Regions from separate parts of the Streptomyces sp. JNUCC 64 genome, predicted to be linked through region 2. Evidence: predicted binding sites of a transcription regulator. Region 2 holds the regulator's gene; the other holds the start of a gene.

Region 1 (14,684 bases), 2.0 Mb from region 2:
GGCCACCGGCTGGAGCTGACCGGCCGCGCCGATCAGGTTGAGCACGTGCTCCGGCGGCGGCGCCAGCATCGCGTTGGTCCACCGGGTGACGTGGCTCGCGGTCTCCCAGTACCGGTCGAACGCGCTCCGCATCCACGTCTCGTCGAACTCGGCGTCCCCGTGCTCCACGATCGACTCCAGATAGGAGGCCGCGCACTTGGCGGCGGAGTTGGAGCCCTGGCCGGTGATCGGGTCGTTGGCGACGACCACGTCCGCGACGCCGAGCACCGCTCCCCCGCCGGGCAGCCGTCCCACCGGGTGACGGACCGTCGGCGCGTACCGCCCGGACAGGGTGGCGTGGGCGTCCGTCAGTTCCACCTTGGTGGCCCGGGCGTACTCCCAGGGGGTGAACCGTTCCATCAGCTCCAGGGTGAGCGCGAGGTGCTCCGAGGGGTCCCGTACGCCCTTGAAGACGTCCAGGGGCCCGCCGGGCAGGCCCTCCCAGAAGAGGATGTCGGCGCGGCCGGAGGTGGTGAGCGTGGGCATCACGAAGAGTTCGCCGACCCCGGGCACCAGGTTGCAGCGGACCGCGTCCTGTCCGGGGTGCTCGGGCCGGACTCCGAGGCCGTGGACGTAGGCGACGGCCAGCGCCCGCTGGGGTTCGCCGTACGGGGAGCGCTCGGGGTCCCGGGCGAACATCGAGACGAGCTCGCCCTTGCCCGCTGACACGAGTACGAGGTCGTAGGCGCGGGAGAAGTAGTCGAGGTCGGAGACGGCGGCGCCGTGGATGACGAGCTGTCCGCCGCGCTGGGCGAAGGTGTCCATCCAGCCCGCCATCTTGACCCGCTGGTCGACGGACTGGGCGTAGCCGCCGAGCTGTCCGAGCCAGTCGATGACCCGGGGGCGGGGGCCGTCGTCGGCGCCCTCGGGGGGCGGTCCGGCGACGGAGACGCCGAGGCCCTCGATCCGGGGGGCCTGGGACTCCCAGAAGTTGATCTGGAGGTCGCGCTCGTGCTGGAGCGCGGTGTCGAACATGCACTGAGTGGACATGACACGACCGGAACGGATCTCGTCGGCCGTGCGGTTGGACATCAGGGTGACCTCGTACCCCCGGGACTGGAGGCCGAGGGCGAGCTGAAGACCGGACTGACCGGCTCCGACTATCAGTATTCTCCGCATACGCGCGTTCTCCTGTCGAACCTGGTCGAACCTCTGGGAGCGGAACGTCCGGGACGGAGCGGGGGGTTGGCCCGCCGGATCCGCCCGGAGACAGGTGTCCCCCGGGCGCCGGACGGTCGGTCCGCCGGCACCGCGGGGGAGGTGTACCGGCTAGGCCGGGCTGAACTCCAGGGCCTGACGGACGACGGCCAGCAGCGTTTCTACGGCGGATATCCGCTCCCGAGCGTCCATGATCAGGACGGGGACGTGCGCGGGGACGGTGAGCGCGTCGCGCACGTCCTCCTCGTCGAACCGTTCGCTGCCGTCGAAGTGGTTGACCGCCACCACGTAGGGCAGCCCGCAGCTCTCGAAGTAGTCGAGCGCGGGGAAGCAGTCCTCCAGCCGCCGGGTGTCCGCGAGGACGACGGCGCCGATCGCTCCGCGCACCAGGTCGTCCCACATGAACCAGAACCGCTGCTGTCCGGGCGTGCCGAACAGGTAGAGGACCAGGTCGTCGTCGAGGGTGATGCGCCCGTAGTCCATCGCGACCGTGGTGGTGGTCTTCTCCGGAGTGGCGGACAGGTCGTCGGTGTCGGCGCTGGCCTCGGTCATCAGCGCCTCCGTCTGGAGGGGCTCGATCTCGGAGACCGCCTTGACCAGGGTGGTCTTGCCGACCCCGAAGCCGCCCGCGATGACGATCTTGGTGGCGACCGGCGCCCGGGTGCGGTCCCTCTGCCACGCCTTGAGGGATTCGCCGTCGTCGTCTGCGAGGGCGGACGGCAGCGGTTCAGAGACGACGGAGTCCACTCAGCACCCTTTCCAGCAGCGCGCGGTCCGGCTGGCCCTGGCCCTGGCCGGTTCCATATACACGGATCTTGCCCTGGTCCGCCAGGTCGCTGAGCAGCACCCGGACCACGCCGAGCGGCATCTTCAGCAGCGCGGAGATCTCCGCCACCGTCCGCATCCGGCGGCACAGCTCCACGATGGCCCGCATCTCCGGCATCACCCGGGTCGCCAGCGAGCCGTTGGGGAGTTCCCGCCGCTCCTCGGGCGCCTCCAGGGCGGCCACGAACGTCTCGACCAGCAGGACGTGTCCGAACCGGGTCCGGCCGCCGGTCAGGGAGTAGGGGCGCACCCGCGCGGGGCGCTTGTCGGCGCCGCGCACCGGCAACTTGCCGGAGGGCGTCGTGGTGGCGGGGGTCGAGGGACCGGGCACGGTCACTGGGCGCTCCCCGCGGTCGGGGAACCGGTCTCCTGGGGCCCGCGCGGCCGGGGCACCTCGGGGGTCTCCCCGCCCTGGGCCAGCGCCTCCACCGACTGACGCAGCTCGCTGCGGAGTTCGGGGGTGAGGACGTGTCCGGCGCGGCCCACGAACAGGGCCATGTGGTAGGCGACGACGCTCATGTCGCAGTCCGGGGTGGCGTGCACCCCGAGCAGGGAGCCGTCGCTGATGGACATCACCAGCACGCTGCCCTCGCTCATGGCGATCACCGTCTGCTTGACCCCGCCGCCGTCCATCAGCTTGGCGGCGCCGAGGGTGAGGCTGCCGAGGCCGGAGACGATGGTGGCGAGGTCGGCGGACGAACCGCGCGGGCCCCGGGGCCGGTCGGCTCCGGCGGCCTCCTCGGCCCGTTCGGGGTCGGAGGAGAGCAGCAGCAGTCCGTCCGACGAGACGACCGCCACCGACAGCAGACCGGGCACCTCCTCGACCAGGTTGGCCAGCAGCCAGCGCAGGTTCCGGGCCTCGCGGCTCAGCCCCCGTCCGGTGGTGGAACGGTCCGGCGCGGCGCTCGGCGGCGCGGTGCGGGACGGGGTGCTGGTACCGGGCGATGTACTGCTGGGCGCAGTCAACTGCTTCCCTCCTCGACTGTGTCCCCCTGTGGTTCCGCTCCGCGTCCGGTCGGTTCCTCCGGTGCGCCGCCGATCTCGACGGCGACGTCCCGGCGACCGGCCGCGGCCCCCTGGTGAAAGCCCCCGAGCTTGCGCCGCAGGGCGTCCGCGTCGACGCCCCCTCCTCTGGGCTGGGCCACGGTGACGGGCTCACTGATCCTAGGCGTCCGCTTGGGCAGGCCCTTGGCGGTCAGCCGGGTCCGCCGGGGCGCGTCCCCCTGAACGGCGGACGGGTCGCCCCCGTCGGCCGGGCGTGTGGGGGGCGCGACGGGGAGCTCCTCCGCGCCGAGGGGCGCGGGTGCCGCGTCGTGCGCCGCCCCGGGCGCCGTCGCCTCCGGCGGGACCGCCCGGGCGGACGGCGCGGAGGGTGCCTCGTCATGGGCGCGGGCGTGGTGCCCGGCCTCGTCGGCCGCCGGGGGGTAGCCGGTGGGGACGCTCCCCGCCGGGGTCCCGGCCGCCGGAGCACCGACGGTCGGAGTACTGACGGTAGGAGTACTGACGATCGGAGTACCGGCCGTTGGAGCACCGGCCGTCGGGCTGTCGTCCTCGGCGGCGCCGGCCCCGGGGGGCGGTGTGCCGTCCGCCGCGACGCCGGTCCCGGCGGCGGTGTCCGACGCGGGCCCGGATGCGGCCCCCGCCGTCTTCCCCGGTCCCAGCTCGGGCTCCGGTTCCGGCGGGAGCGCCAGTTCCATCGTGATCTCGGACGGACGCCCGGCCGCCGTCCCACCGGTCTCCCCGTTCCCCGGGCCGGTCCCCCCGTCCTCCGCCTCGCGGACGGCCCGCTCGGCGGCGGCGATCAGGGGGTCGCCCTGACCGCTCCGCTCCCCGAGCACGTTCGCGTTGGCCTCGGCCTCGGAGCCGGGCAGCCGCAGCGCGGGTCCGCCCCCCGGGGTCCGGGGCGCGGGCGGCGGGGCCGCCAGGGTGTCGGCGGGCTCGGCCGCCAGCAGCCCCTTGGGAAGCACGGCCACGGCGGTGACCCCGCCCTGCTGCTGTTCGCGCAGCTGGACGCGGACGCCGTGCCGGTGGGCGAGCCGGGCGACCACGTACAGCCCGAGGCCCAGCCCGTCGCCCGATTCGGGCCCGGCGTTCTGGTCCTCGGGGTCGAAGCCGGAGAGCCGGAGGTTCAGTTCGCGCAGCCGTTCGGCGGTCATCCCGATGCCCTCGTCCTGCACCGAGAGCATCACCTCGCCGCTCTCCAGCAGCCAGCCGGAGACCTCGACGGTGGCGTCCGGCGGGGAGAACGAGGTGGCGTTCTCCAGCAGTTCCGCGAGCAGATGGCTGAGGTCGTCGGCGGCGAACCCGGCGAGGTGGGTGTGCGGCGGCAGGGAGGTGATGCGCACCCGCTCGTACCGCTCGATCTCGCTGACCGCGGCCCGCGCCACGTCCACCAGCGGGACCGGGCCAGGGTGCTGGTGGCCGTGGTCGGCCCCGGCGAGGACCAGCAGGTTCTCGCTGTGGCGGCGCATGACGGTGGCGAAGTGGTCGAGGCGGAAGAGAGTGGCGAGCCGCTCGGGGTCCTGCTCGCGCTCCTCCAGCCCCTCGATGACGGCGAGCTGACGCTCCACCAGTCCGAGGGTGCGCAGGGCCAGGTTGACGAAGGTGCCCTGGATGCCCTGGCGGACCCGGGAGAGGTGGGCGGACGCCTCCGCGAGTTCGGCGCGCAGCTCGGCGGTGCGGTCGGCCATCGCCTGGCGCTCCCCGACCAGGTGCTTGCGGTCGCCCTCCAGGGTGGTCAGCCGCTCGTGCAGGGCGACGGCGTGCGCGTGGAGGGCGTTCACCGACCGGACGACCTCGGCGAACTCGTCGTTCCGTCCGGTGAACTTCACCGGCTCCTCGACGGCCGGGTCGGCGGCGACCCGGGCCGAGCCGAGCCGCAGCACGGCCAGCGGCCGGGTCAGCGAGCGCGCCATGCCCATGGAGAAGCCCACGGCGATCAGCAGCAGGGCGCCGACCACGGCGACCCGGATCTCCAGATCGGTGACGGCGTCGTCGCGGAGTTCCGCCAGCCGGTCGGCGCGCGCCTTGGCGAGGGACGCCTCGGCGCTCCGCATCAGATCGACCCGGGAGGTGAGCGCGGCGGCCACCTTCCCGGCGTCGAGCCCGAGGTCGGCGGTGCTGAGCCGGGCCTCGTCGGTGAGCCGGTTGAGGTGGCGCTCGGCGGTGGTGACCTCGGCGCCGTTGACGGTGGCCTCGTAGGAGTCCAGGTCAGCCGACGGCGCCACGTCCCGGAAGTCGGCGAGCGCGGCGGTGGAGCGGTGGTGGGCGCGCTGGGCGGCGGAGCTGAGCTCCAGGCGCTTGGCCGCGTCCCGGGCCGTCTCGTGCGGGACGGTCTCGGTGAGTCCGGTGGTGGGGTTGATCCGGGTGGCGGTCGAACGGGGCACGGCGAGCGCGGCGAGCAGCAGCCCCCGGGCGGCGGACGTCTGCTCCACGGCCCGGTCCAGGTCGGCCAGCGACCGCGCGCCGGGCGCGGCGACGGGCGGGGTGCGGGCCGCGACGTCCTCGGCGAGCCGGTGGAGTTCGGTGATGACCCGGGCGTACGCCTCGTGGGCCTTGAGGGCGCCGCCCTCGCCGGTGAGGGCGGCGCGGCGGGCGGCGGTGACGGCGTCCAGGTCGGCGCGGAGCGCGGGGGGCGCGTCGGCGCGCAGTTCCTGGACGCGCCGGTCGACGCGGGCGGCGCGCTGTTCGGACAGTCCCTCGCCCTCGGGGCGTCCGGCGGCGATGAAGGCGATGATCTCGTCGCGTTCGGCGGCGAGGGCGTGGGCGAGGGCGCTGCCCTCGCGGGCGCGTTCGGCGGCGGTGACGAGCCGCTGGGCGTCCCGGAGGTCGGTGGAGGCGGTGAGCAGGGCGGGGGCCCCGGCACCCGCGACGGCCGCCGCGACGACGGTGACGGAGACGAGGAGCCGGTTGCGGACCCGGGCGCGGCGCTTGCGGGGCGCCCCGTCGGCGGACGGAGGGTTCCCCCGGACGGCGGGTCCCCCTGACGGCGGCGGACCGGCGGGGCCGCCGTCCGGACCGGTACCGGTCGGCGGGGTCGCGGACGGCGGCGGGCCGGGCACGCCGGAGGGCCCCCCGGGCGTGCCGGGTGGACCGGACGGGGACGGAACCGCGCTCTGCTCCGGGGCCGTCCGCCCGCCTTTGCGCCGAGGCCGCATCTTCTGCACCGGTGCTCGCATTCTGAGTCGACTACCCATGGTTCCGGCACTCATGGGTCCGGATGACGGACCGTCAGCCACCGGTTCCGCCGGATTCGGAACCTGACCATTCCAGCGCTGGTGGGGAGTGGTCGCGCATCACCGGACCCGCCACCCGAAGGAGTGAACATCGACCGGGAGTTGAGCGGCAAGTTCCCGTGGCACGCGTCACCCCCGGTGCGCGGTGGGTCGGTTGGACGTGATCGGCGGCGTTTGGCAGGATGCCCCACCACGTCTCGACGGAACACACCATTCCTCCGCAAACCAGTCAGGATCCCCCGGCGGACGACCGGCGGACCGTTGACCTTCGTTCACCTCTGCGTCACCCCCGCCACCGATTCATGGGCATCGGTGGGCGCTCGTGCAGACTGGTCCGATGCGGATGGAAATCGCCACGGCGCCCGGCAACCCCGACCGGCCCAACGAGGACTTCGTCTCGACGGCGGCCCCGGCCTCCGGACAAGGCGGAACGCTGGTCGTACTGGACGGGGTCACTCCGCCGCCGGGCGACGACGGATGCCTGCACGGGGTTCCCTGGTTCACCGCGCGCCTCGGCGGCACCCTCGGCGAACTGTCCGTTTCGCGAGGAGATCTGACGCTGCGGGAGGTGCTTTCGCACGCGATCCGTAGGACCGCGGACGCGCACCGTCAGACGTGTGACCTTTCTCACGTGCGAACACCCCAGGCGACGGTGGTCCTCGCCCGGTGGGACCGCACGAGGGTCGAGTACCTGGTGCTGTCCGACTCGGTGCTGCTCCTGGAGCGCGTCGACGGGGGCGTCGAGGCCGTCCTGGACGACCGGCTGGACCGGGCGCCCCGCGAGGTCCTCCGCTCCGTGGAGGCCACCGACACCCTGCTCCGCAACAAGGAGGGCGGCTTCTTCACCGCCGCCGCCGACCCCGGGGTCACGGCCCGGGCGCTCACCGGGGAACTGCCCCGCGAGACGGTGCGCTCCCTGGCCGCGCTCACCGACGGGGCGTCGCGCTGGGTGGAACGGTTCGGCCTCGGCGACTGGGCCGAGTGCCACGACCTCCTCGCCAAACGGGGACCCCAGGCACTGGTGGACCGGGTCCGGGCGGCGGAGAACGCCGGGCCGGAGCCCGCCCGGGGCAAGCGCCACGACGACGCGACGGCCGTGTACGCGGTGCTCTGACCCCTCCCGGGGCGGGGGCGCCGCCGGACGTCACGGTTCCTCAGGACGGCACGGGCCGTGCGGGGCGGAGACCCCACCGATGGGTAGGCCCGGGTGCGCCGGGTCCGGGAAGCGCGGCCCGAGACAGGGCCAGGGACAGGGCCGGGGCTGGAGCCAGGACCGCGACCGGGGCTAGACCGAGGTCGAGCTGTTGAGGCGGTGCAGCAGTCGGGCCAGTTCGGCGACCTCGGACGGGGCCCAGTCGGCCAGCTGGCTGACGTACCGGGCCCGCCGTGCCTCCCGGACCCGGTGCACCCGGGACCGTCCCGCGTCAGTCAAACGGATCAACGACGCCCGGCCGTCGGCCGGGTCCGGGTCCCGGCTCACCAGGCCCAGCGACTCCAGCACCTTGAGCTGTCGGCTCATCGTGGCCTTGCCGACCCCCACGTAACCGGCGAGGTCGGTCGCCCGCAGCGCCCCGCTCTCGTCCAGCCGCACCAGCAGCCCGTACGCCCCCGGCTCCAGCTCCGGATGGACCGCCCGGGCGATCTCCCCGGAGGCGGCGCGGGCCCGGCGCAGAAACACCGTCAGTTCCCGTTCGAGCGCCAGGAACTCCACCCGTACCAGGTCGGCGGCATCCCCGCCGGGCGGTCCGGGCTCCCCGGCCGGGCCCGTCGCGCCGCCCGTCCCGTCCGCCCGGTCACGGCCGGGACCCGTTCCGTCCCGGACCTCGTCCACGTCCGTGTCCATGCCCCGTCTTCCCCGTTCCCGTGGTCCCCGCTGCTCCCCCGGACGGCTCCGCCGCCCGGTCCCCCCAGTATTTCGCAGTCCCGCCGAAGGGGTGTTCCCCGTCCGGCGACCGGCCGTCTCCGACGCGCGCCCCGGCGCCGGGCGCCGTAGTCCTGGTATCCGAGCCCGCGTTCCCCAGGCCGACGGAGGCCCCCGTGCACCGAACCCGCACCACGTCCCGCTCCCGGACCGGCGACCGCTCCGGACGCCCCTTCCGGTCGCCGCTGCCCCGGCGGCCGTTCCTCACCGCGCTCCTGACGATAGGAACACTGCTGCCCGCCGCCACGGCCGTCGCCGAGGACGGCCCGGCGCCCGGGGACCCGACCGTCACCACCGCCGCGTCCGCCGTCCCGGTGACGCCGCCGGTTCCTCCCGACCACACCTTCCACACGGACCCCACCGCGCCTGTGGACCCGACGCTCCACACCGACCCCACCGCGCCGCTGGGCTCCACGCCTCCCGCTCCCCCCACGGACACCAGCGGCACTACGGGCGTCACCGGCATCACCGGCGCTGTCGGCACCACCGGCCCAGGGATCACCGTCCCGCCCGGCGAACCCGGTGTGCCCGGTGAACCCGCCGTACCGGGCGACCCCGCTGTTCCCGCTGTCCCCCCTGTCCCCGCCCTTCCCACCGTGCCGCCGCGCGGCTCCGCGCACATGGGCATCGGGGTGCTCGCCCACGACGGGGGCGCCGGCCCGGAAGCCGTGCCGGAGAACCGGTCCACGCGGGTGGCGCAGACCGAGGGCGTCGACGTCAGCAGCCACCAGGGCAACGTGGCGTGGCCGGCCCTGTGGGACAGCGGGGTGCGCTGGGCCTATGTGAAGGCCACCGAGGGCACGTACTACAAGAACCCGTACCACCCGCAGCAGTACAACGGCTCGTACGCCGTCGGCATGATCCGGGGGGCGTACCACTTCGCCACCCCGGACACCACGAGCGGAGCCGTCCAGGCGGACTACTTCGCCGACAACGGCGGCGGCTGGTCGGGCGACGGACGGACCCTGCCCGGGGTGCTGGACATCGAGTGGAACCCGTACGGCGACGCCTGCTACGGCAAGACGCCCGCCCAGATGACCGGCTGGATCCGGGACTTCCTGGACCGCTACCGCCAGCGCACCGGCCGGGACGCGGTGATCTACACCGCCACCAACTGGTGGACCCAGTGCACCGGCGGCTCCCCCGCCTTCGGCGCGGTCAACCCGCTGTGGATCGCCCGCTACGCCGCCGCCCCCGGCCCCCTCCCGGCGGGCTGGGCGACCCACACCATGTGGCAGTACACCTCCACCGGTCCCCTCGTCGGGGACCACAACCGGTTCAACGGGGCCCTGGACCGGGTCCAGGCCCTGGCCACCGGCTGACCCCTCCGTCCGGGGCATGACCCCGGACGGGCCGGAACCCGTCCTCCCCGGGAGAGAAGAAGGGGAGGGCGGGTTCCGGACGTGAGGGGCGCCTTCGGAGGACGCCGGGGGTCAGGCCGCGGCCGGGACCGCCGGGGCGGCCCGGTGGGTCGCCGGACTGAGCGCCAGTTCCAGGACCTGGCGGACGTCCGTCACCGGGTGGACGTCCAGCTTCGCCAGGACCTCGGCGGGCAGGTCGTCCAGATCGGCCTCGTTCCGCTTGGGGATCACCACGGTGGTGATCCCGGCCCGGTGGGCGGCGAGCAGCTTCTGCTTCACCCCGCCGACCGGCAGCACCCGGCCGGTCAGCGAGACCTCGCCGGTCATCGCCACGTCCGGCCGCACCTGCCGTCCGCTGAGCAGCGAGGCCAGCGCGGTGGTCAGGGTGACGCCCGCGCTCGGGCCGTCCTTGGGGACCGCGCCCGCCGGGAAGTGGACGTGCACGGCCCGGTCCTTGAGGTCCCCGACCGGCAGCTCCAGCTCGGCGCCGCGCGAGCGCAGGAAGCTCAGCGCGATCCGCGCCGACTCCTGCATCACGTCGCCCAGCTGGCCGGTGAGGGTCAGTCCCGCCGCGCCCGTCTCCGGGTCCGCGAGCGACGCCTCCACGTAGAGGACGTCACCGCCCGCGCCGGTCACGGCCAGTCCGGTCGCGACCCCGGGCACCGCCGTGCGGCGCTCGGCCGGGTCCTGGGCGGACTCGGGCACGTGGTGCGGCCGTCCGATGAGCCCGCGCAGCTCCTCCCGGGTGACGGCGAACGGCAGCTCCCGCTCGCCCAGCTCGTGCCGGGCGGCGACCTTGCGCAGCAGCCGGGCGATCGCCCGCTCCAGGGTGCGCACCCCGGCCTCCCGGGTGTACTCGCCGGCCAGCGCGCGCAGCGCGCCCTCGTCGACCGTGACCTCCCCGGCGGCCAGGCCCGCCCGCTCCAGCTGGCGCGGCAGCAGGTGGTCCCGGGCGATGACGACCTTCTCGTCCTCGGTGTAGCCGTCGAGGCGGACCAGCTCCATCCGGTCCAGCAGCGCCTCCGGGATCGCCTCCAGGACGTTGGCGGTGGCCAGGAAGACCACATCGCTCAGATCCAGCTCGACCTCCAGGTAGTGGTCCCGGAAGGTGTGGTTCTGCGCCGGGTCCAGGACCTCCAGCAGGGCGGCGGCCGGGTCGCCCCGGAAGTCGGAGCCGACCTTGTCGATCTCGTCCAGCAGGACCACCGGGTTCATCGTCCCGGCCTCCTTGACCGCGCGGACGATCCGGCCGGGCAGCGCGCCGACGTAGGTGCGCCGGTGGCCGCGGACCTCCGCCTCGTCCCGGACGCCGCCGAGGGCGACCCGGACGAAGGAGCGGCCCATGGCGTGCGCCACGCTCTCGCCGAGCGAGGTCTTGCCGACGCCGGGCGGGCCGACGAGGGCGAGCACCGCGCCGCCGCGCCGTCCGCCGACCACCCCGAGGCCGCGCTCGGCGCGCCGCTTGCGCACCGCGAGGTACTCGGTGATGCGGTCCTTCACGTCCGCGAGGCCCGCGTGCTCGGCGTCCAGCACGGCCCGGGCGCCCGCGATGTCGTAGCGGTCCTCGGTGCGCTCGTTCCAGGGCAGCTCCAGGACGGTGTCCAGCCAGGTGCGGATCCAGCCGCCCTCGGGGGACTGGTCGCTGGCCCGCTCCAGCTTGTCGACCTCCTTGAGCGCGGCCTCGCGGACCTTCTCCGGCAGGTCGGCGGCCTCGACGCGGGCCCGGTAGTCGTCGGACTCTGCCTCGCCGTCCGGGTCGCCGTTCAGATCGCGCAGCTCCTTGCGGACCGCGTCCAGCTGGCGGCGGAGCAGGAACTCCCGCTGCTGCTTGTCGACGCCCTCCTGGACGTCCTTGGCGATGGATTCGGCCACGTCCTGCTCGGCGAGGTGCTCGCGCAGCTGTTCGGTGGCGAGCTTGAGCCGGGCGACCGGGTCGGCGGTCTCCAGCAGGGCGACCTTCTGCTGCACGGTGAGGAACGGGGAGTAGCCGGAGTTGTCGGCGAGCTGGGAGACGTCCTCGATCTGCTGGACGCGGTCCACGACCTGCCAGGCGCCGCGCTTGCGCAGCCAGCTGGTGGCGAGGGCCTTGTACGCGGTGACCAGTTCGGTGACGGAACCGGGCAGCGGGTCGGGCGCGCTCTCCTCTATACGGAAGCCCTCGACCCAGAGCGCGGCGCCCGGTCCGGTGGTCCCGGCGCCGATGCGGACCCGCTCCCGGCCCCGGATCAGGGCGCCGGGGTCGCCGTCGGCGAGCCGTCCGACCTGCTCCACGGTGCCGAGCACGCCCGTTCCGGCGTAGGTGCCGTCGATCCTGGGGACCAGCAGCAGCCGCGGCTTGCCCGGCGCGGAACCGGCGGCGGCCTGGGCGGCCTCCACCGCGGCGCGGACGTCGGGGTCGTTGAGGTCCAGCGGGACGACCATGCCGGGCAGCACCACCTCGTCGTCGAGGGGCAGCACCGGCAGCGACAGTGCGGTGCCCTTGGAACCAACAGACTCAGCAGCCATGATCTCCCCTTCGGCATTCAAGTTGAGCTATGCCGACTCAATGCGCGGGGCTCCCCGATTGTTCCCGCTCCCCCGCCCACGGCCCGCCGTTCGCTCAGGGCAAACATCCGGGACCGCCGCGGAGCCTCCTTCCCCGGGCGCGACGGGACACGCTCCGGAGCCCTCTTCCCCGACCTCCGGAACCGCTCCGGAACCCCCTCCGCCAACCTCCGGCAACAGCTCCGGAGCCCTCTCCCCCGACCTCCGGGGACACGCCGGAGCCCTTCCGCGACCGGCTGGATCACGCCATCCGCCGCGCCGGGCCCACGACAATGCCCCCCATGCCGCATCCGCACCCCACCACCGCCCCCACGACCCTCCCGAGTGCCGCCCCGACGGCCGCCCCGGCGGGACCGACGGACGCCCCGGAGGTCCTCGACCGCCGCACCGGCCCCCACGGCGAGGTGGTCCTGCGCCGCCACGGCGATCTGCTCCAGATCATCGCCAACGGCTGCTTCCTGATGGACACCTCCGACGGGCGCTCTGAACGCCTCCTGGTGGACGCGGCGGCCGACGCCCTCGCGGACGGCGGCGCCGCGCCCGGGGGCCACGTCCTCGTCGGCGGGCTCGGCGTCGGCTTCAGCCTGGCCCACGCCGCCGCCGACCCCCGCTGGGGCCGGGTCACCGTCGTCGAGCGCGAGGCCGCCGTCATCGGCTGGCACCGCGAAGGCGCCCCGCTCTCCCCCCTCACCCGCACCGCCCTCGCCGACCCCCGCACCGAGGTCCTCCACACCGGGCTCCTGGAGCACCTGCGCGCCACGGACCGGAGCTACGACGCCCTCTGCCTCGACATCGACAACGGACCCGACTGGACCGTCACCGAGGACAACGGCGGGCTCTACGCGCCCACCGGGATCGCCCTGTGCCGGGCGCGGCTGCGACCCGGCGGAGTGCTCGCGGTGTGGTCCGCGCAACCCTCCGCCGATTTCGAAGGAACATTGCGGAATTCGGGGTTCCAAGCGGTCCGTACCCATGAAATCGCCGTCGCGAGGGGCGTTCCGGACGTCGTCCACCTCGCCGTCAGAGCTGGATAGCCGGGGCGCGCTCCGTGCCCTTAGTCTGCACACCGGCGCGCCGATCACCGGGGCGCCGGGCACAGCCATGGGTTCACCCCACGGATTCCGAACAGCTCAGTCAGGGGCGGGCGATGGAGCAGACACACACCACCCAGCAAGGCGGCGCCCCGGTACCCGGCGGCGCGCAGCGGCGGGTGCTCGTGGTGGAGGACGACGCCACGATCGTCGAGGCGATCGCCGCCCGGCTGCGCGCCGAGGGCTTCCTCGTCCAGACCGCGGGCGACGGGCCCACCGCCGTGGACACCACCCAGGCGTGGCAGCCCGACCTGCTGATCCTCGACGTGATGCTGCCCGGCTTCGACGGGCTGGAGGTCTGCCGCCGGGTCCAGGCCCAGCGCCCCGTCCCGGTGCTGATGCTCACCGCCCGCGACGACGAGACGGACATGCTGGTGGGGCTCGGCGTGGGCGCCGACGACTACATGACCAAACCGTTCTCGATGCGGGAGCTGGCCGCCCGGGTGCACGTGCTGCTGCGCCGGGTCGAACGGGCCGCCCTCGCGGCGACCACCCCGCGCGGCGGTTCGCTGCGCCTCGGGGAGCTGGAGATCGACCACGCCCAGCGCCGGGTGCGCATCCGGGGCGCGGACGTGCATCTGACGCCCACCGAGTTCGAGCTGCTGGTGTGCCTGGCGAACACCCCGCGCGCGGTGCTCTCCCGGGAACAGCTGCTGGCCGAGGTGTGGGACTGGGCGGACGCCTCCGGCACCCGGACCGTCGACAGCCACATCAAGGCCCTGCGCCGCAAGATCGGCGCCGAGCGCATCCGGACCGTCCACGGGGTCGGGTACGCGCTGGAGACCCCGACGCCGTGAGCGGGCCCGCCGCCCGGACCCCCGACGGCCCCGCCCGGCCGCCCCACGGCCCCGGGCACCCCGCCGCCGGACCCGACCGCCCCCCGGAAGCCCCCGGCCGTCCCGCCGCCGGACCCGACCGCCCCTCAAACGGCCCCGGCCGTCCCGCCGCCGCCCGGGACGCTCCCCCCGGCCTCCGGGGCCCCGGAGACCGGCACCCCGCCCCGGACGACCGGACGACGGACGTCCGGATCGCGGACAGCCGGACCATGGACAGCCGGACCTCGGAGGACCGGACCACGGACCGCCCCGGCGGCCCGGCGGACGGCCACCGCGCCCCCGCCGCGCGCGGACTGCGCCCGTTCTCCATCAAGACCAAGCTCGGCACCCTGGTCGTGGTCTCGGTGTTCATCACCACCGGACTGCTGATGATCGCCGTGCGCACCGAGACCGAGCTGCGGTTCATCACGGTGTTCTCGGTGATCGCGACCCTGCTGCTCACCCAGTTCGTGGCGCATTCGCTGACCTCGCCGCTGGACGAGATGAACACCGTCGCCCGGTCCATATCGCACGGCGACTACACCCGGCGGGTCCGGGGCCACGACCGGGGCGACGAACTGGGCGACCTCGCGGCCACCATCAACCGGATGGCCGACGACCTGGAGGCCCAGGACCGCCAGCGCAAGGAACTCGTCGCCAACGTCTCGCACGAGCTGCGCACCCCCATCGCGGGG
Region 2 (14,684 bases):
GTCTCCGGCGGCCGGGTTGACCATCAGCGTGACGTACGGCTCGGTGCGGGCGGTGAGCAGGGTGTCGTGGATGCGGCGGGCGGTGCCGGTCTTCCGCCAGGCCGGGTGGACGCCGATCTCCTTGAGGGCCACGACCGGGTGCCGGGTGTACTCCTCGGGCGGTGTCGGGCTGGAACGCAGCCAGTAACGATCGCCGTGCTCGATGGTGTTCCCGTAGGCGTAGCCGACCGGGTTCCCGTCGGCGTACACCTCAAGGAGATCATCACAGGCGGGGTCAGGGACGGCTGGCTGCGCCTTGACGTCGCCGCGTTCCCTGGCTCGAAGCGTGAAGGTCAGCGCGGCTGCTGGCCTGTTTGGTGCTCGCGCGCCCCCGAGCGAGTGGAGGTGTGCTCCTCCCAGGTCCGGACAGAGGCACTACCAGGCGCGGTGGTGCGGAGCGCCACGTCGAACCCGTGCAGTACCCGCGAGACACGGGGGTGCCGGGCGGCATCGGCAAGGACGCTCGTGGCGGTGGCCGTAGCGGCCTCGGGCTCTCCCTGGGCGAGCTGGGCGTGCGCGAGCCGGGCGGTGTTGAGGGCCCGGTCACGTCGCATCCGTGGCCGGAGCAGGGCGAGGCCCCGATGGGCGTGTGCCTCGGCCCGCGCGAAGTCCCCGAGACGGAGGTGCGCGGCGAGAGCGAGGGTTTCCAGTTCCGCTCCGTCACGGGCCCCGGTCATCCATACCGGGCGGGCGAGACCCGGATCAGCACGTTCGAACGCGTCCTGTGCGCAACCGAGAGCGTGTCGTGTGGCCGGAGCGTCCCCGATGGAGCCGAGGGTGGCCGCCTGGCGGGCATGGCCGAGGGACGCGAACAGCGGGTCCCTCCGGGTGAGGCTCAGATTGCGGGCGACGTCATTGGCGGCGAGGGCGTCAGTGGGACGCCCCAGGTGCCGGTACATGGTTCCCGCGTGGCTCCAGATGCGGAACTTGATCGTCTGGTCGCCGGACAGCTCGGCGAGTGCCTGGGCCTCCCGCATGTGCGCCTTGGCCGCCTCGTAACGACGGCCGTCGATCGCGGCCCACATGGCCGAGGACCGGAAGGACGCGGCGGAGGCGTAGAGACTGTTGCGTACCCGCTGCGTCGCACCACCGGCGTTCTGGAGTTCCAGCGCTTCCCCGGCGAGCGCGACGGCTTCCTCTTCGATGCCGAGTCGCCCACCGTGGCGGTGGTCGCTGATGACGATGTCAGCGAAACGCTCGTTCAGACGGTTGACGTCGCTCATGCCGATGCGACGCGATGTCCTGGGGCCAGGCGTGGCCACGTCCACGGCGACCGCCGCCACCCCACTGGCGAAAGCACGGCGCTTCATATCAGAGTCCTCCTGCCTAGGCGGGTCGGGGACGGGTGCGGACCGCCCCCGGGGGATGAATCCCAGAGCTACGGCGGACAATCCGGTGACGTCCTCAAACGCCTTGCGAGTAACCGACTTGGGCCACTTGACCCGGCCCGACTTCCACGCCCGGACCGATGAGCCGTCATAGCCAGAGGAACGTCCGGTCAGTCGTTCGACGGCTCTGTTCATCGCCTCGGCGAAGCTGTTGGAACTGTAACCGTGCTCGGTCATCCATGCCTCAAGCACCGCATTGCGGATGGCGTCCATTCCGGCACGGTAGCCCGATTACTCCCGGACCTGCTGGCAAAGAGGGACCCAAAACCCCCTAGCCGACACTCCGGAGCACATCGCTGGGCCCCCTAACCAAGCTCCCTCGAAAGGGAGTTGCCTATTCAGTGACCGCCCGTGTCGATCTCCGTACGGGCGGCCACCAACCGAGACAGGCGAAAGTCCGCGTCGATGACGAGCACGGGGACACCGCAGGTCGCTTGCCGCCCTCGCGCGGATTCGCTCAGCCCCGAAAGTGAAGGCAGGACGGTCATGGAACAGGCATCGAAGGCGATGCGGAGAGACGGGGTCGCACGTCGTGTGCGGTGACGAACTCGCGATTGGCGGACTCGCATTCGACATCGGACGCGGGGTCGTAGGGAGGGTCATGGACATCACCTGGGGACCGGTCTATCTCCGCCCGCCCAGCGGTGGGATCGAGTGGACGGCGCGCCGCGAGGACGTACGTCCCGCGACGGTCCTGGACCAGATCCGCCCCGCGCTGAACGAATTGAACCTTCACAGCAGTCGGGGAGGTGTGTAGCCGTGAGCAGGCTTTTCCGTCATACCAAGTGGAACCTGCGCCAGTTAGAGTTCTGGGGCGCGAGCGCGTATGCACAGTGCGTTTCCGGGTCGCCCCAGTGCGACGCGACACCGCCGCCCGGTCCGGAGTTCCGTACGGCCGAGGGCGCGGCGCGGTGGATCGAGGTTCACTTCCGGGAGACGGGTCATCGTCGGTTCGACCGGGCGTTGTTCGAGACGGTGCAGTGGGACCCGCCGGAGGACGTCGACCCGAGTACCTTGCCGGGGGTCACGACGTGAGCCAGGCTCCCGAGCCCTTGCCCCGGTACCGAGCCCAGGTGGTGGCGGAGTGGTCCTCGGTCTACGGGGACTGGGACACCCGGATGGTCCTCGGGACGTTCACCAGCCCGTACCCGGGACGGGCCCTGCGCTGGCTGCGCAAACAGGCGTTCCGTATCGCGGACGGGCTCGACCCGGACCCTGACGGCGGGCCCATCCACCTGGACGCGCTGAACGAGATTCCGTTCCCGGACCACGAGTTCCCTGGTGACGCACCCACCCGCCTTCGCACCTGGGCGCTACACGAGGACCACGCCCCCGCGATACGGCGACTACGAGCCGGGGGCACCGTCCAGGTCATCGCGGCGGAGCACGGCGAGCGGTACGTGCTCACCGCCCGACCCGACACCGCGACCTAAGCCGCGTATCCGGGCCCCTTGGACCTCCCCCTGCCCCGCTGACCTGTCGCCCGGCAGGGGGAGCACCACTCACCACGACCGCGCGACCGCGACCCGCAACTTTGACACAGTGATAAGGAACGGCCCATGCCGCTGGTTGATGAACCGTCCCCGCTGCGAAGGGTGTTCGCGGGGATCAGTTCGCTGGAACTGGAGATCACCGGCCGCTGTCCCCGCCACTGCGCCCATTGCCTCTCCGAACCGGAACCCTGGGCCGTACCCGGGAACATGACCCCCGACGACTGGCGCCGCGTCATCACCGACGCCGCCGCGCTCGGCGTCCCCCACCTCCGGCTGATCGGCGGGGAGCCGACCCTCCACCCCCACTGGACCGACCTCGCCGCACACGCCCTGTCGTCGGGGATGACCGTCGAGCTGTACACCGACCTCGCCCACATCCGCGATGACTGGTGGGACCTGCTCACCCGGCCCGGCATCGGCGTGACGACCGGCTACCACAGCGATTCCTCGCACCAGCACGAACACCTCACCGGACACCCCGGCAGCCACAGCGACATCCGCCACACCATCCGCCAAGCCGTCCAGCGCGGAGTCCGCGTCCGCGCCCGCATCACGGACACCTTCCACGGCCAGCGCATCCGCTGGGCCCGCGCCGACCTCACAGCCATGGGCGTCACCCGCGTCACCATCGACCGCGCCTGGACCACAGGACGCAACCCCCCACCCGGACCCGGACTCGACGAGACCTACGCCCACCACGCCCGAGGACGCCTCACCATCCACCCCAACGGCAACCTCACCGGCTGCCCGCTCTCCCCCGACACCCCCACCGGAAACGTCCGCCGAACCCCACTCCCCGCACTCCTCGACGGACACCACCAAGCGACCACCTGACCCACCGCACACAAACGCCCCGACAGACCGTTGCACCGGTCCATCGGGGCTCCGCCAAGACAGCTTCAGAGGAGCTGACCGACGTATGCGCGATCGTATCGCCCGTGCCCTCGTACGGGTGCTCGCCCATCTGCCCCTGACCCGCCGCACCCGCCCCGGACGCCACACCGCCCAACACCTCACCCAACCCGAACTCAGTCCCGCCCCCGTCCCCGTAGCCATCCCCACCCCCGCACCGGACCGGGACCCCTGGCGCCGCCCCTGGACCGGCCCCAGCTCAGCCGAAGCCCTCGCGATCTTCCGCGCCGAAGAAGCCCAGCACCTGAGCCCCGCCCAACGCGAACGGTTCTACGCCACCGCCTTCGCGGAACGCGGCTACGACTACCCCTACCTCGCACGAGGCGTCCACCAGGTCACGGGGACCGGGACCGGAACGGCCGCCGCATGACCCGCGACGCACTCCTCCACGACGGCCCACCCACCGAAACCGGCGCCCACTGCCACACCTGCGGACGCTGGACCACCGCACCCATCGTCATCGGCTACACCAGCCGCACCAGCACCAACGGCGACACCACCTCCATCACCCACCACACCTGCCCCCACCACCTCACCAACGACCGCCCCACCGACCCCCCGCCCACGAACTGACCCCGTCCCCAAGCACCCCAAAGGGGCGCGGGGAACGGCGCGACCAGCCCGGACGCACCCGCACCCGAAACCCGGAGAGGCGGAAGCGCACCGCCCCGAAGGGGGCTACGCCCCCGACGCCGGCGTCGGGGGCCTCGGTGGGGTGTCCAGCCCCGCCTGGGCGATCCGCACCCCCAACTGGGCCCGGCTGGCAGCCCCCAGCTCCTCCGCGAGCTTGCGGATGTGGTGCCGCGCGGTGCGGACGTTGATGCCCAGCCGGGTGGCGATCTCCGCGTCCGTGTGGCCCTCGGCGAGCAGCGCCGCGATGGCCCACTCCCGCCGGGTGATGCCCTCCACCCCGGCCCGGACGGGCAACGGTTCGACCAGGGGGTGGGCCAGCCGCCAGAACCGTTCGAAGACGATCGCGAGGAACTCCACCAGCCCGGGGTGGCGCAGCTCCAGCGCCACCGTGCGGTCCTCGGTGGCGGGGACGAACGCGACCTTGCGGTCGAAGATCAGCATCCGTTCGGGGACCTCGTCCAGGGTGCGGACCTCCGCCGCGCCCCCGACCCGTTCCACGTACTCGTAGAGCCCCTGCCCGTGCCGGGCGGAGTGGGTGTACAGGGTCCGCATGCGGACCCCGCGCGCGGCCATGTCGAGGGCCAGCGGCAGCGCGTCCTTGAGGACGTTCTCCCGGCGCACCCCGCCGGGCTGGACGGCCAGGTGCTCCACGGCGCAGCCGTCGGACGCCTCCGCGATGGCCTCCCGGATGCGGGGCTTGCTCTCCAGCACCCGCAGTCCGGGCACCCCGGGCGCCGCCCCGGCGCCGGTGATCCCCGCGAACCCCTCCGGGGCGAGGCAGGCGTACCGCTCGGCGAGCCGGGCCATGGCGGCGGCCCGGGCCTGGCCCTGGGCGAGTTCGTCGCGCAGGGACCGGCTCAGCCGGGCGAGCACCCCGCCGGGGGACTCGGGCACCAGCCACTCGGTGTCGTCGGGGTCGGGGTGCAGCAGGCCCAGTTCGAGCAGACAGGGCGCCCCGCCCACGGCGGCCCGCCCGACGCGGCCCGCGTCCAGCGCCTGCCGGTAGACCCGTTCGCCCTCCTCGCAGAGCCGGTCCACCCCGTGCGCGTGCGCCTCAGTCATCTCCCCGTCCCCACCACCGGTGGAATTGCCACCGGTTCGTTCGGTTCTTTCCCCTTGCGTCCACCCCGCCTCTTGGCGCAGTGCAACAAGATGACGGTGGTGCCGTCGCCCCGTGACCGGCAGAGTGGGCGCGGGGCGAGGGGAGGGGAATTCTTGGTCGCCCCGGGTGATCCCCGAGTCGGCCAATCCCCCTGGTCGACCCGGGGGCACCCTCGCTTCCGGCGCCCGCCGGGCGCACCGGCCGGAGAGACGGCCGGGACCGACGGGCGGCACCGGGGGCCGTCGATCGGGCGGGCCCCACCGACCAGCCGTGACCACGGTCCCCCACATCACGGGAGTGTGAGCGAGCACCCCAAGCTTCGCACACCTCACAGACAGTCACACCCGGGTTAGCTACAGGGGGGTTCACCGGGGTGTGCCCGTCCGGTCCGCCGGACGGAACGAGGGGCCGGAAGGTTCACCTTCCGGCCCCTCGGCCCACGCTCGCCCCGCCGGACGGCGGAGGCGCTACTCCTGTCCCCGCTTGGGGCGCCACACGACCAGCGCGCTGGTCTGCTGGACCTCCTGGTAGGGCACCAGGTCCCGGCGGTACGAGGCGTGCACCGCGGCCTCGCGCTGCCGGATGGCGGCCGCCGCGCCCTCCACCGCGTCCTGGAGTTCGGCGACGCGCGCGGTCAACGCGGCCACCTGGCCCTCCAGTTCGATGATCCGCTTGATCCCGGCCAGGTTGACGCCCTCGTCCTGGGACAACTGCTGCACCTGGCGGAGCAGTTCGATGTCCCGGGCCGAGTAGCGGCGGCCCCGGCCCGCGGTGCGGTCCGGGGAGACCAGGCCGAGCCGGTCGTACTGGCGCAGGGTCTGCGGGTGCAGGCCGCTGAGCTGGGCCGCGACCGAGATCACGTACACCGGCGAGTCGTCGGTCAACTGGTAGGGGTTGCCGCGGCGGCGTCCGCCGGTGCCCATCGCGTCCATGGCCCTCATGCTCCCTTCGCGGCCTCGAACAGCTCCGCCCGCGGATCGTCGTCCGCGGTCGCCTCCCGGTACGCCTCCAGGGCGTCCCGGGCCTTGCCGGTCACGTCCTTGGGCACCGCGACCTCCACCGTCACCAGCAGATCGCCACGGGTCCCGTCCTTGCGGACGGCGCCCTTGCCGCGGGCCCGCATGGTGCGGCCGTTGGGGATGCCCGGCGGCAGCTTCAGCGTCACCGGCGGACCGCCCAGCGTCGGCACCCGCACCTCGCCGCCGAGCGCCGCCTCCACGAAGGAGACGGGCACCGTGACGGTGAGGTTGTCGTCCTTGCGGCCGAACACGGGGTGCGTGCCGACGTGCACCACCACGTACAGGTCGCCGGCCGGGCCGCCGCGCTCGCCCGGGCCGCCCTTGCCGCGCAGCCGGATGCGCTGTCCGTCCGAGACGCCGGCCGGGATGCGCACCTGCATGGTCCGGGAGGACTTGGCCCGCCCGGACCCCTTGCACACCTCGCAGGGGGTCTCGGCGATCAGTCCGCGGCCCTTGCAGTCCACGCACGGGTCGGTGAGCGAGAAGCCGCCCCCGCCGCCCCGGGACACCTGGCCGGTGCCCACGCAGGTGGGGCACACCCGGGGGGTGCCGTTCTTGTCGCCGGTGCCCGCGCACGCCTTGCAGGCGGCCTGCGAGGACATCCGCAGCGGCACGGTCGCGCCGTCCACCGCCTCGGTGAAGCTCAGCGTGACCTCGGACTCGATGTCCTGGCCGCGCCGGGGCTGGGTACGGCCCCCGCCCCCGCCGCCACGGTTGAACAGTCCGCCGAAGACGTCGCCGATGCCGCCGCCGAAACCGCCCGGCTGCTGGGCACCGCCGCCGCCCGGGGAGCCGCCCCCGAAGAGGTCGCCCAGGTCGAAGTTGAACGAGCCGCCGCCCGCTCCGGGTCCGGGGCGGAAACCCCCGTTGCCGAAGAGGGCGCGGGCCTCGTCGTACTCCTTGCGCTTCTTGGGGTCGCCGAGGACGTCGTTCGCCTCGGAGATCTCCTTGAAGCGCTCCTCGGCCGAGGCGTTGCCCTTGTTGGCGTCCGGGTGGAACTCGCGGGCGAGCTTCCGGTACGCCTTCTTGATCTCCGCCTCGGTGGCGTCCTTGGGGACGCCGAGGACCTTGTAGTAGTCCTTCTCGATGAAGTCCTTGGTGCTCATCCCCGGCGTCCCTCCTCTCCGTGCGTGCCGCGGTCAGCCCTCGTCGGGCGCACCGCTGTCCTTGCCCTCGGCGCCGTCGGCGCCCTTGCCGTCCTCTTCGCCGTCCGTCTCGTCCGCCTTGGTGGCCGAGGCGCCCGGCTGGGGCTCGGCGACCGCCACCCGCGCGGGGCGGATGGTGCGCTCGCCGATTCGATACCCGGGTTGGAGGATCGCCACGCAGGTCGTCTCGGTGACGTCCGGCGCGTAGCTGTGCATCAGGGCCTCGTGGACCGTCGGGTCGAAGGGCTCGCCCTCCTTGCCGAACTGCTGGAGGCCCATCTTGGCGACGACCGTCTCCAGGGACTCGGCCACCGACTTGAAGCCGCCGACCAGTTCGCCGTGGTCACGGGCGCGGCCGACGTCGTCGAGGACGGGCAGCAGCTCGCTCAGGAGGTTCGCCACGGCGATCTCCTTGACGGCGATCCGGTCGCGCTCCACCCGGCGGCGGTAGTTCTGGTACTCGGCCTGGAGCCGCTGGAGGTCCGTGGTGCGCTCGCTCAGCGCGGTGCGCACCTGGTCCAGTTCGGCGGTGAGCCCGGCGTTCGCCGCGCCCGCGTCCCCGGCCCGGCCCGCCGGGCCCCCCTCGGAGGGGGACCCGTCGGACTCGGAGGTGCCGCCGTCCGTGTCGGCGTTCGCGGCACTGGTGCCCTCGGAGACGTCGGCGGGCTCGTCCTGCTCGTCGAAGCCCGGGGTCTCCTCGGTCACGCCGCACCGTCCTTGCGGTCCTCGTCGACGATCTCGGCGTCGACGACGTCGTCGTCGGCCTTGGCCCCGGCCGCGCCCGCGTCACCGGCGGCGGCACCCTGGGCGCCCTGCTCGGCGTAGAGGGCCTGGCCGAGCTTCTGGGAGACGGCGGCGACCTTCTCGGTGGCGGTGCGGATCTCGGCCGCGTCCTCGCCCTTGAGCTTCTCCTTCAGCTCGGCGACGGCGGTCTCGACCTCGGTCTTGACGTCCGCGGGGACCTTGTCCTCGTTGTCCTTGAGGAACTTCTCCGTCTGGTAGACGAGCTGCTCGCCCTGGTTGCGGGTCTCGGCGGCCTCGCGGCGGGCGTGGTCCTCCTCCGCGTACTTCTCCGCCTCCTCGCGCATCCGGTTGACCTCGTCCTTCGGCAGCGAGGAGCCGCCGGTGACGGTCATCTTCTGCTCCTTGCCCGTGCCCAGGTCCTTCGCGGTCACGTGCATGATGCCGTTGGCGTCGATGTCGAAGGCGACCTCGATCTGCGGGACGCCGCGCGGCGCGGGCGGCAGACCGGTCAGCTCGAACATCCCGAGCTTCTTGTTGTACGCGGCGATCTCGCGCTCGCCCTGGTAGACCTGGATCTGCACGGACGGCTGGTTGTCCTCGGCCGTGGTGAAGATCTCGGAGCGCTTGGTCGGGATCGTGGTGTTGCGCTCGATCAGCTTGGTCATGATGCCGCCCTTGGTCTCGATGCCGAGGGACAGCGGGGTGACGTCGAGCAGCAGGACGTCCTTGACCTCGCCCTTGAGGACACCGGCCTGGAGCACGGCGCCGATGGCGACGACCTCGTCCGGGTTGACGCCCTTGTTGGCGTCCTTTCCGCCGGTCAGCTCGCGCACCAGCTCGGCGACGGCGGGCATCCGGGTGGAGCCGCCGACCAGGACCACGTGGTCGATCTCGGAGAGGGCGATGCCCGCGTCCTTGATGACGTTGTGGAACGGGGTCTTGCAGCGGTCCAGCAGGTCCGAGGTGAGCTGCTGGAACTGGGCGCGGGTGAGCTTCTCGTCCAGGTGCAGCGGGCCCTCGGCGGAGGCCGTGATGTACGGCAGGTTGATCGAGGTCTCGGTGGACGAGGACAGCTCGATCTTCGCCTTCTCGGCGGCCTCGCGCAGGCGCTGGAGCGCCATCTTGTCCTTGCCGAGGTCCACGCCGTGGCCGTTGTTGAACTGCTTGACCAGGTAGTCGACGACCCGCTGGTCCCAGTCGTCGCCGCCGAGGTGGTTGTCGCCGTTGGTGGCCTTCACCTCGACGACGCCGTCGCCGATCTCCAGCAGCGAGACGTCGAAGGTGCCGCCGCCGAGGTCGAAGACGAGGATCGTCTGGTCGTCCTTGTCGAGGCCGTACGCGAGGGCGGCGGCCGTCGGCTCGTTGACGATGCGCAGGACGTTGAGGCCCGCGATCTCACCGGCCTCCTTGGTGGCCTGGCGCTCCGAGTCGTTGAAGTAGGCGGGGACGGTGATGACCGCGTCCGTGACCTTCTCGCCCAGGTACGCCTCGGCGTCCCGCTTGAGCTTCTGGAGGATGAAGGCGGAGATCTGCTGCGGGTTGAACGCCTTCTCGTCGATGTCGACGCGCCAGTCGGTGCCCATGTGGCGCTTCACGGACCGGATGGTCCGGTCGACGTTGGTGACGGCCTGGCGCTTGGCCACCTCACCGACGAGCACCTCGCCGTTCTTGGCGAAGGCGACGACGGACGGCGTGGTCCTGGCGCCCTCTGCGTTGGTGATGACGGTGGGCTCGCCGCCCTCCAGAACGCTGACGACGGAGTTAGTCGTGCCCAGGTCGATGCCGACCGCACGTGCCATTTCGGTTTCCTCCAGAGAACTCGCTGACTGATCGCGTCCCGCGTCCGGTGGGGGAACCCCTGCAACCTGAGCGGGACAGGCTCAAGAATGCACCAAGGCTCCGACGCGGTCAACAGACCTGAGCCGGTGCCGCTCAACTTTTATCTTCCCCTTACCGCAATCACCCCTCTGACCTGCGCTCCCTCCAAGCGGCCACCCTCCGCACCCTCCCGCTCACGACCCGCCGGACCCCCGTGGGCCCCGGGGAATCCCCCCGGAAAAGGGTTCGTCGGCTTCCGGGCCGAGGTGAGATCCTGGGGGGCGTATGTCTACGCAGCCCGCTCCCGCCCCCGGCCCCCGAGGCGAACTCGGCCGCCGCGTCGCCGCGCTACCCCCGAAGGACGCCCAGCGCCTGGGCCGCAGGCTCGAAGGCGCCGTCCGCGTCCGCGAGCCGGAGGCCCGCGCGGCGGTCCTCGCCGAGATCGAGGCGGAGACCGCGAGGGCCGAGGCCCGCACCGCGGCCCGGGCCGCCCGCGTCCCCGCGGTCTCGTACCCCCCGGAACTGCCGGTCAGCCAGAAGAAGGACGAGATCCTCGCCGCGATCCGCGACCACCAGGTCGTGATCGTCGCGGGCGAGACCGGCTCCGGCAAGACCACCCAGATCCCCAAGATCTGTCTGGAGCTGGGGCGCGGCGTCCGGGGCATGATCGGGCACACCCAGCCCCGCCGGATCGCCGCCCGCACCGTCGCCGAACGCGTCGCGCAGGAGCTGGACACCCCGCTGGGCGAGGCCGTCGGCTGGAAGGTCCGCTTCACCGACCAGGTCGGCCGCGACACCTTCGTGAAGCTGATGACGGACGGCATCCTGCTCGCGGAGATCCAGACCGACCGCGAGCTGCGCGCCTACGACACGATCATCATCGACGAGGCCCACGAGCGGTCCCTCAACATCGACTTCCTGCTGGGCTACCTCGCCCAGCTGCTGCCCCGCCGCCCCGACCTCAAGGTCGTCATCACCTCCGCGACGATCGACCCGGAACGCTTCTCCCGGCACTTCGGGGACGCCCCCATCGTGGAGGTCAGCGGACGCACCTACCCCGTGGAGGTGCGCTACCGCCCCCTGCTGGAGGAGGAGGGCGACAACGCCGACCGCGACCAGATCACCGCCATCTGCGAAGCCGTCACCGAACTCCAGGGCGAGGGACCGGGCGACGTCCTGGTCTTCCTCTCCGGCGAACGGGAGATCCGCGACACCGCCGACGCCCTCAACAAGATGTTCGCCCGGGCCGGGAGCGCCGTCCGCCGGGGCACCGAGGTGCTCCCGCTGTACGCCCGGCTCTCCCACGCCGAACAGCACCGGGTCTTCCAGGCCCACACCGGCCGCCGCGTGGTGCTCGCCACCAACGTCGCCGAGACCTCGCTGACCGTCCCCGGCATCAAGTACGTCGTCGACCCGGGCACCGCCCGGATCTCCCGCTACAGCCACCGCACCAAGGTCCAGCGGCTGCCCATCGAGGCGATCAGCCAGGCCAGCGCCAACCAGCGCAAGGGCCGCTGCGGCCGTACCTCGGACGGCATCTGCGTCCGGCTGTACTCGGAGGACGACTTCGCGTCCCGCCCCGAGTTCACCGACGCCGAGATCCTGCGCACCAACCTCGCCTCCGTCATCCTCCAGATGACCGCGGCCGGGCTCGGCGACATCGAGCGGTTCCCGTTCATCGACCCGCCGGACCACCGCAACATCCGCGACGGCGTCCAGCTCCTCGCCGAACTCGGCGCGCTGGACCCGGCGGAGAAGGACCGCCGCAAACGGCTCACCCCGCTCGGCCGCAAGCTGGCCCAGCTGCCCGTGGACCCCCGGCTGGCCCGGATGGTCCTGGAGGCCGACCGCAACGGCTGCGTCCGCGAGGTCATGGTCATCGCCGCCGCGCTCTCCATCCAGGACCCCCGCGAGCGCCCCGCCGACAAGCAGACCCAGGCCGACCAGCAGCACGCCCGCTTCAAGGACGAGAGCAGCGACTTCCTGGCCCTGCTCAACCTCTGGCGGTACGTGCGCGAGCAGCAGAAGGAGCGCGGCTCCTCGGCGTTCCGCCGGATGTGCCGCCAGGAGTACCTGAACTTCCTGCGCATCCGCGAGTGGCAGGACATCTACGCCCAGCTGCGCTCGGTCGCCAAGTCCATGGGCGTCGCCGTCAACGAGGAGGACGCCTCCGAGCAGGCCGTCCACACCTCGCTGCTCGCCGGACTGCTCTCCCACGTGGGCCTCAAGGACACCGAGAAGAACGAGTACCTGGGCGCCCGGGGCGCCAAGTTCGCGATCTTCCCGGGGTCCTCGCTGTTCAAGAAGCAGCCCAAGGTCGTGATGTCCGCCGAACTGGTGGAGACGTCCCGGCTGTGGGCCCGGGTGAACGCCAGGATCGAGCCCGAGTGGGTCGAACCGCTCGCCGCCCACCTGGTGAAGCGCACCTACAGCGAACCGCACTGGGAGAAGGACCAGGCCGCGGTGATGGCCTACGAGCGGGTCACCCTCTACGGGGTGCCGATCGTGGCGAACCGCAAGGTCAACTACGGCCGGATCGACCCGGAGACCTCCCGGGACCTGTTCATCCGCAACGCCCTGGTGGAGGGCGACTGGCGCACCCACCACAAGTTCTTCACCGACAACCGCAAGCTGCTCACCGAGGTCGAGGAGCTGGAGCACCGGGCCCGCCGCCGCGACATCCTCGTGGACGACGAGACCCTGTTCGACTTCTACGACCAGCGGGTGCCCGCGCACGTGGTGTCCGGGGCGCACTTCGACTCCTGGTGGAAGCGCAAGCGCCAGGAGGAGCCGGACCTCCTGGACTTCGAACGGGAGATGCTGATCCGGGAGTCGGCGGAGGCGGTCACCAAGGCCGACTACCCGGACTCCTGGACCCAGGGACGGCTGCGGCTGCGGGTCACGTACCAGTTCGAGCCGGGGGCGGACGCGGACGGCGTCACCGTCCACATCCCGCTCCAGGTCCTCAACCAGGTCACCGACGAGGGCTTCGACTGGCAGATCCCCGGGCTGCGCGAGCAGGTGGTGACCGAGCTGATCCGTTCGCTGCCCAAGCCGGTGCGCCGCCACTACGTGCCCGCGCCCAACTTCGCCCAGCGGTTCCTGGAGCGGGCGGCCCCCCTCCAGGAGCCCCTGACGACGACCCTCGCCCGCGAACTGCACGCCATGGTCCGGGTGCCCGTCTCCCCCGACGACTTCGACTGGTCGAGGGTCCCCGACCACCTCCGGATCACCTTCCGGATCGTGGACGAGCGCCGCCGCAAGGTCTCCCCGGACGCCGAGGACAAGGACCTGGAGGCGCTGCGGCAGCGGCTGCGGCCCAAGGCCCGCAAGGCGCTCTCCCAGGCCGCCGCGGCCACCGCGGAGCGCTCCGGCCAGGCGTCCGTGGAACGCTCCGGGCTCACCGACTGGACCATCGGCCCGCTCAGCCGGGTCTTCGAGACGCGGCGCGCGGGCCAGCCGGTCAAGGCGTACCCGGCGCTCGTCGACGACGGGGACACCGTCTCGGTGCGGCTCTTCGACTCGGAGGCCGAGCAGACCGAGGCGATGTGGCGGGGCACCCGCCGGCTGATCGTCCGGAACATCCCGGTGAACCCGGCGAAGTTCGCCCTGGGCAAGCTGGGCAACGCGGCCAAGCTGGCGCTCTCGGCCAACCCCCACGGCTCGGTGCAGGCGCTCTTCGAGGACTGCGCCACGGCCGCCGCGGACCGGCTGATCGCCGACTTCGGCGGTCCGGCCTGGGACGAGGAGTCCTACCGCAAGCTGTACGACCGGGTGCGCGCCGACATCGTCGACCTGACCGTGCGGACGGTGGACCAGACCCGTCAGGTGCTCGCCGCCTGGCAGGCCGCCGAACGACGGCTGCGGGCCACCACCAGCCCCGCGCTGCTCGCCAACACCACGGACGTCCGGGAGCAGCTCGCCGCCCTGGTGCGGCCCGGCTTCGTCACCGAGGTGGGCATCGCGCGGCTGCCGCACCTGATGCGCTACCTGGTGGCCGCCGACCGCCGTCTCCAGCAGATGCCGGGCAACGTCCAGCGGGACACCACCCGGATGGAGAAGGTCCACGACATGCGCGACGAGTACGCGTGGCTGCTGGAGCAGTTGCCCCGGGGCCGTCCGGTCCCGGCGCGGGTGCGGGAGATCCGGTGGATGATCGAGGAGCTGCGGGTCAGCTACTTCGCGCACGCCCTGGGCACCGCGTACCCGGTCTCCGACAAGCGGATCGTGAAGGCGATCGACGCCGAGGTGCCGTGACCGCGCCGCCCCGCCGTGACCGTGCCGCCCGTCGGGGCGCCCCGGCCACGGCGGGGCGGAGGGCGCTGACGGCCGCCCGCGCGCCCGTGACGGAGCGCGCACGCTCGGTGAGTTCGACCTCATGGCCGGGGCTG

What was found. The regulator HspR, encoded in region 2, represses chaperone genes until heat shock. The targets are predictions, from matches to a motif close to TTGAGNNNNNNNNNCTCAA.
Region 1: the regulator HspR is predicted to act here: its motif matches at 12,067-12,085, upstream of lon (endopeptidase La).

The regions. Positions count from the first base shown of each region.
Region 1 covers NZ_CM137015.1:2,459,498-2,474,181, forward strand. The annotation lists gene ACVWNX_RS09775 (styrene monooxygenase/indole monooxygenase family protein) at 1-1,158, opposite strand, end outside; gene ACVWNX_RS09780 (GTP-binding protein) at 1,309-1,944, opposite strand; gene ACVWNX_RS09785 (DUF742 domain-containing protein) at 1,925-2,353, opposite strand; gene ACVWNX_RS09790 (roadblock/LC7 domain-containing protein) at 2,356-2,892, opposite strand; gene ACVWNX_RS09795 (sensor histidine kinase) at 2,985-6,200, opposite strand; gene ACVWNX_RS09800 (protein phosphatase 2C domain-containing protein) at 6,595-7,371, shown strand; gene ACVWNX_RS09805 (MarR family winged helix-turn-helix transcriptional regulator) at 7,543-8,100, opposite strand; gene ACVWNX_RS09810 (lysozyme) at 8,703-9,500, shown strand; gene lon (endopeptidase La) at 9,612-12,044, opposite strand; gene ACVWNX_RS09820 (spermidine synthase family protein) at 12,365-13,117, shown strand; gene ACVWNX_RS09825 (response regulator transcription factor) at 13,231-13,971, shown strand; gene ACVWNX_RS09830 (HAMP domain-containing sensor histidine kinase) at 14,220-14,684, shown strand, end outside.
Region 2 covers NZ_CM137015.1:4,442,191-4,456,874, reverse strand. The annotation lists gene ACVWNX_RS18420 (GNAT family N-acetyltransferase) at 1-336, opposite strand, end outside; gene ACVWNX_RS18415 (hypothetical protein) at 333-1,349, opposite strand; gene ACVWNX_RS18410 (hypothetical protein) at 2,187-2,462, shown strand; gene ACVWNX_RS18405 (hypothetical protein) at 2,480-2,860, shown strand; gene ACVWNX_RS18400 (radical SAM protein) at 2,987-3,754, shown strand; gene ACVWNX_RS18395 (hypothetical protein) at 3,840-4,202, shown strand; gene ACVWNX_RS18390 (hypothetical protein) at 4,199-4,405, shown strand; gene ACVWNX_RS18385 (helix-turn-helix transcriptional regulator) at 4,511-5,527, opposite strand; gene ACVWNX_RS18380 (heat shock protein transcriptional repressor HspR) at 6,035-6,490, opposite strand; gene dnaJ (molecular chaperone DnaJ) at 6,505-7,692, opposite strand; gene grpE (nucleotide exchange factor GrpE) at 7,726-8,436, opposite strand; gene dnaK (molecular chaperone DnaK) at 8,433-10,274, opposite strand; gene hrpA (ATP-dependent RNA helicase HrpA) at 10,579-14,550, shown strand.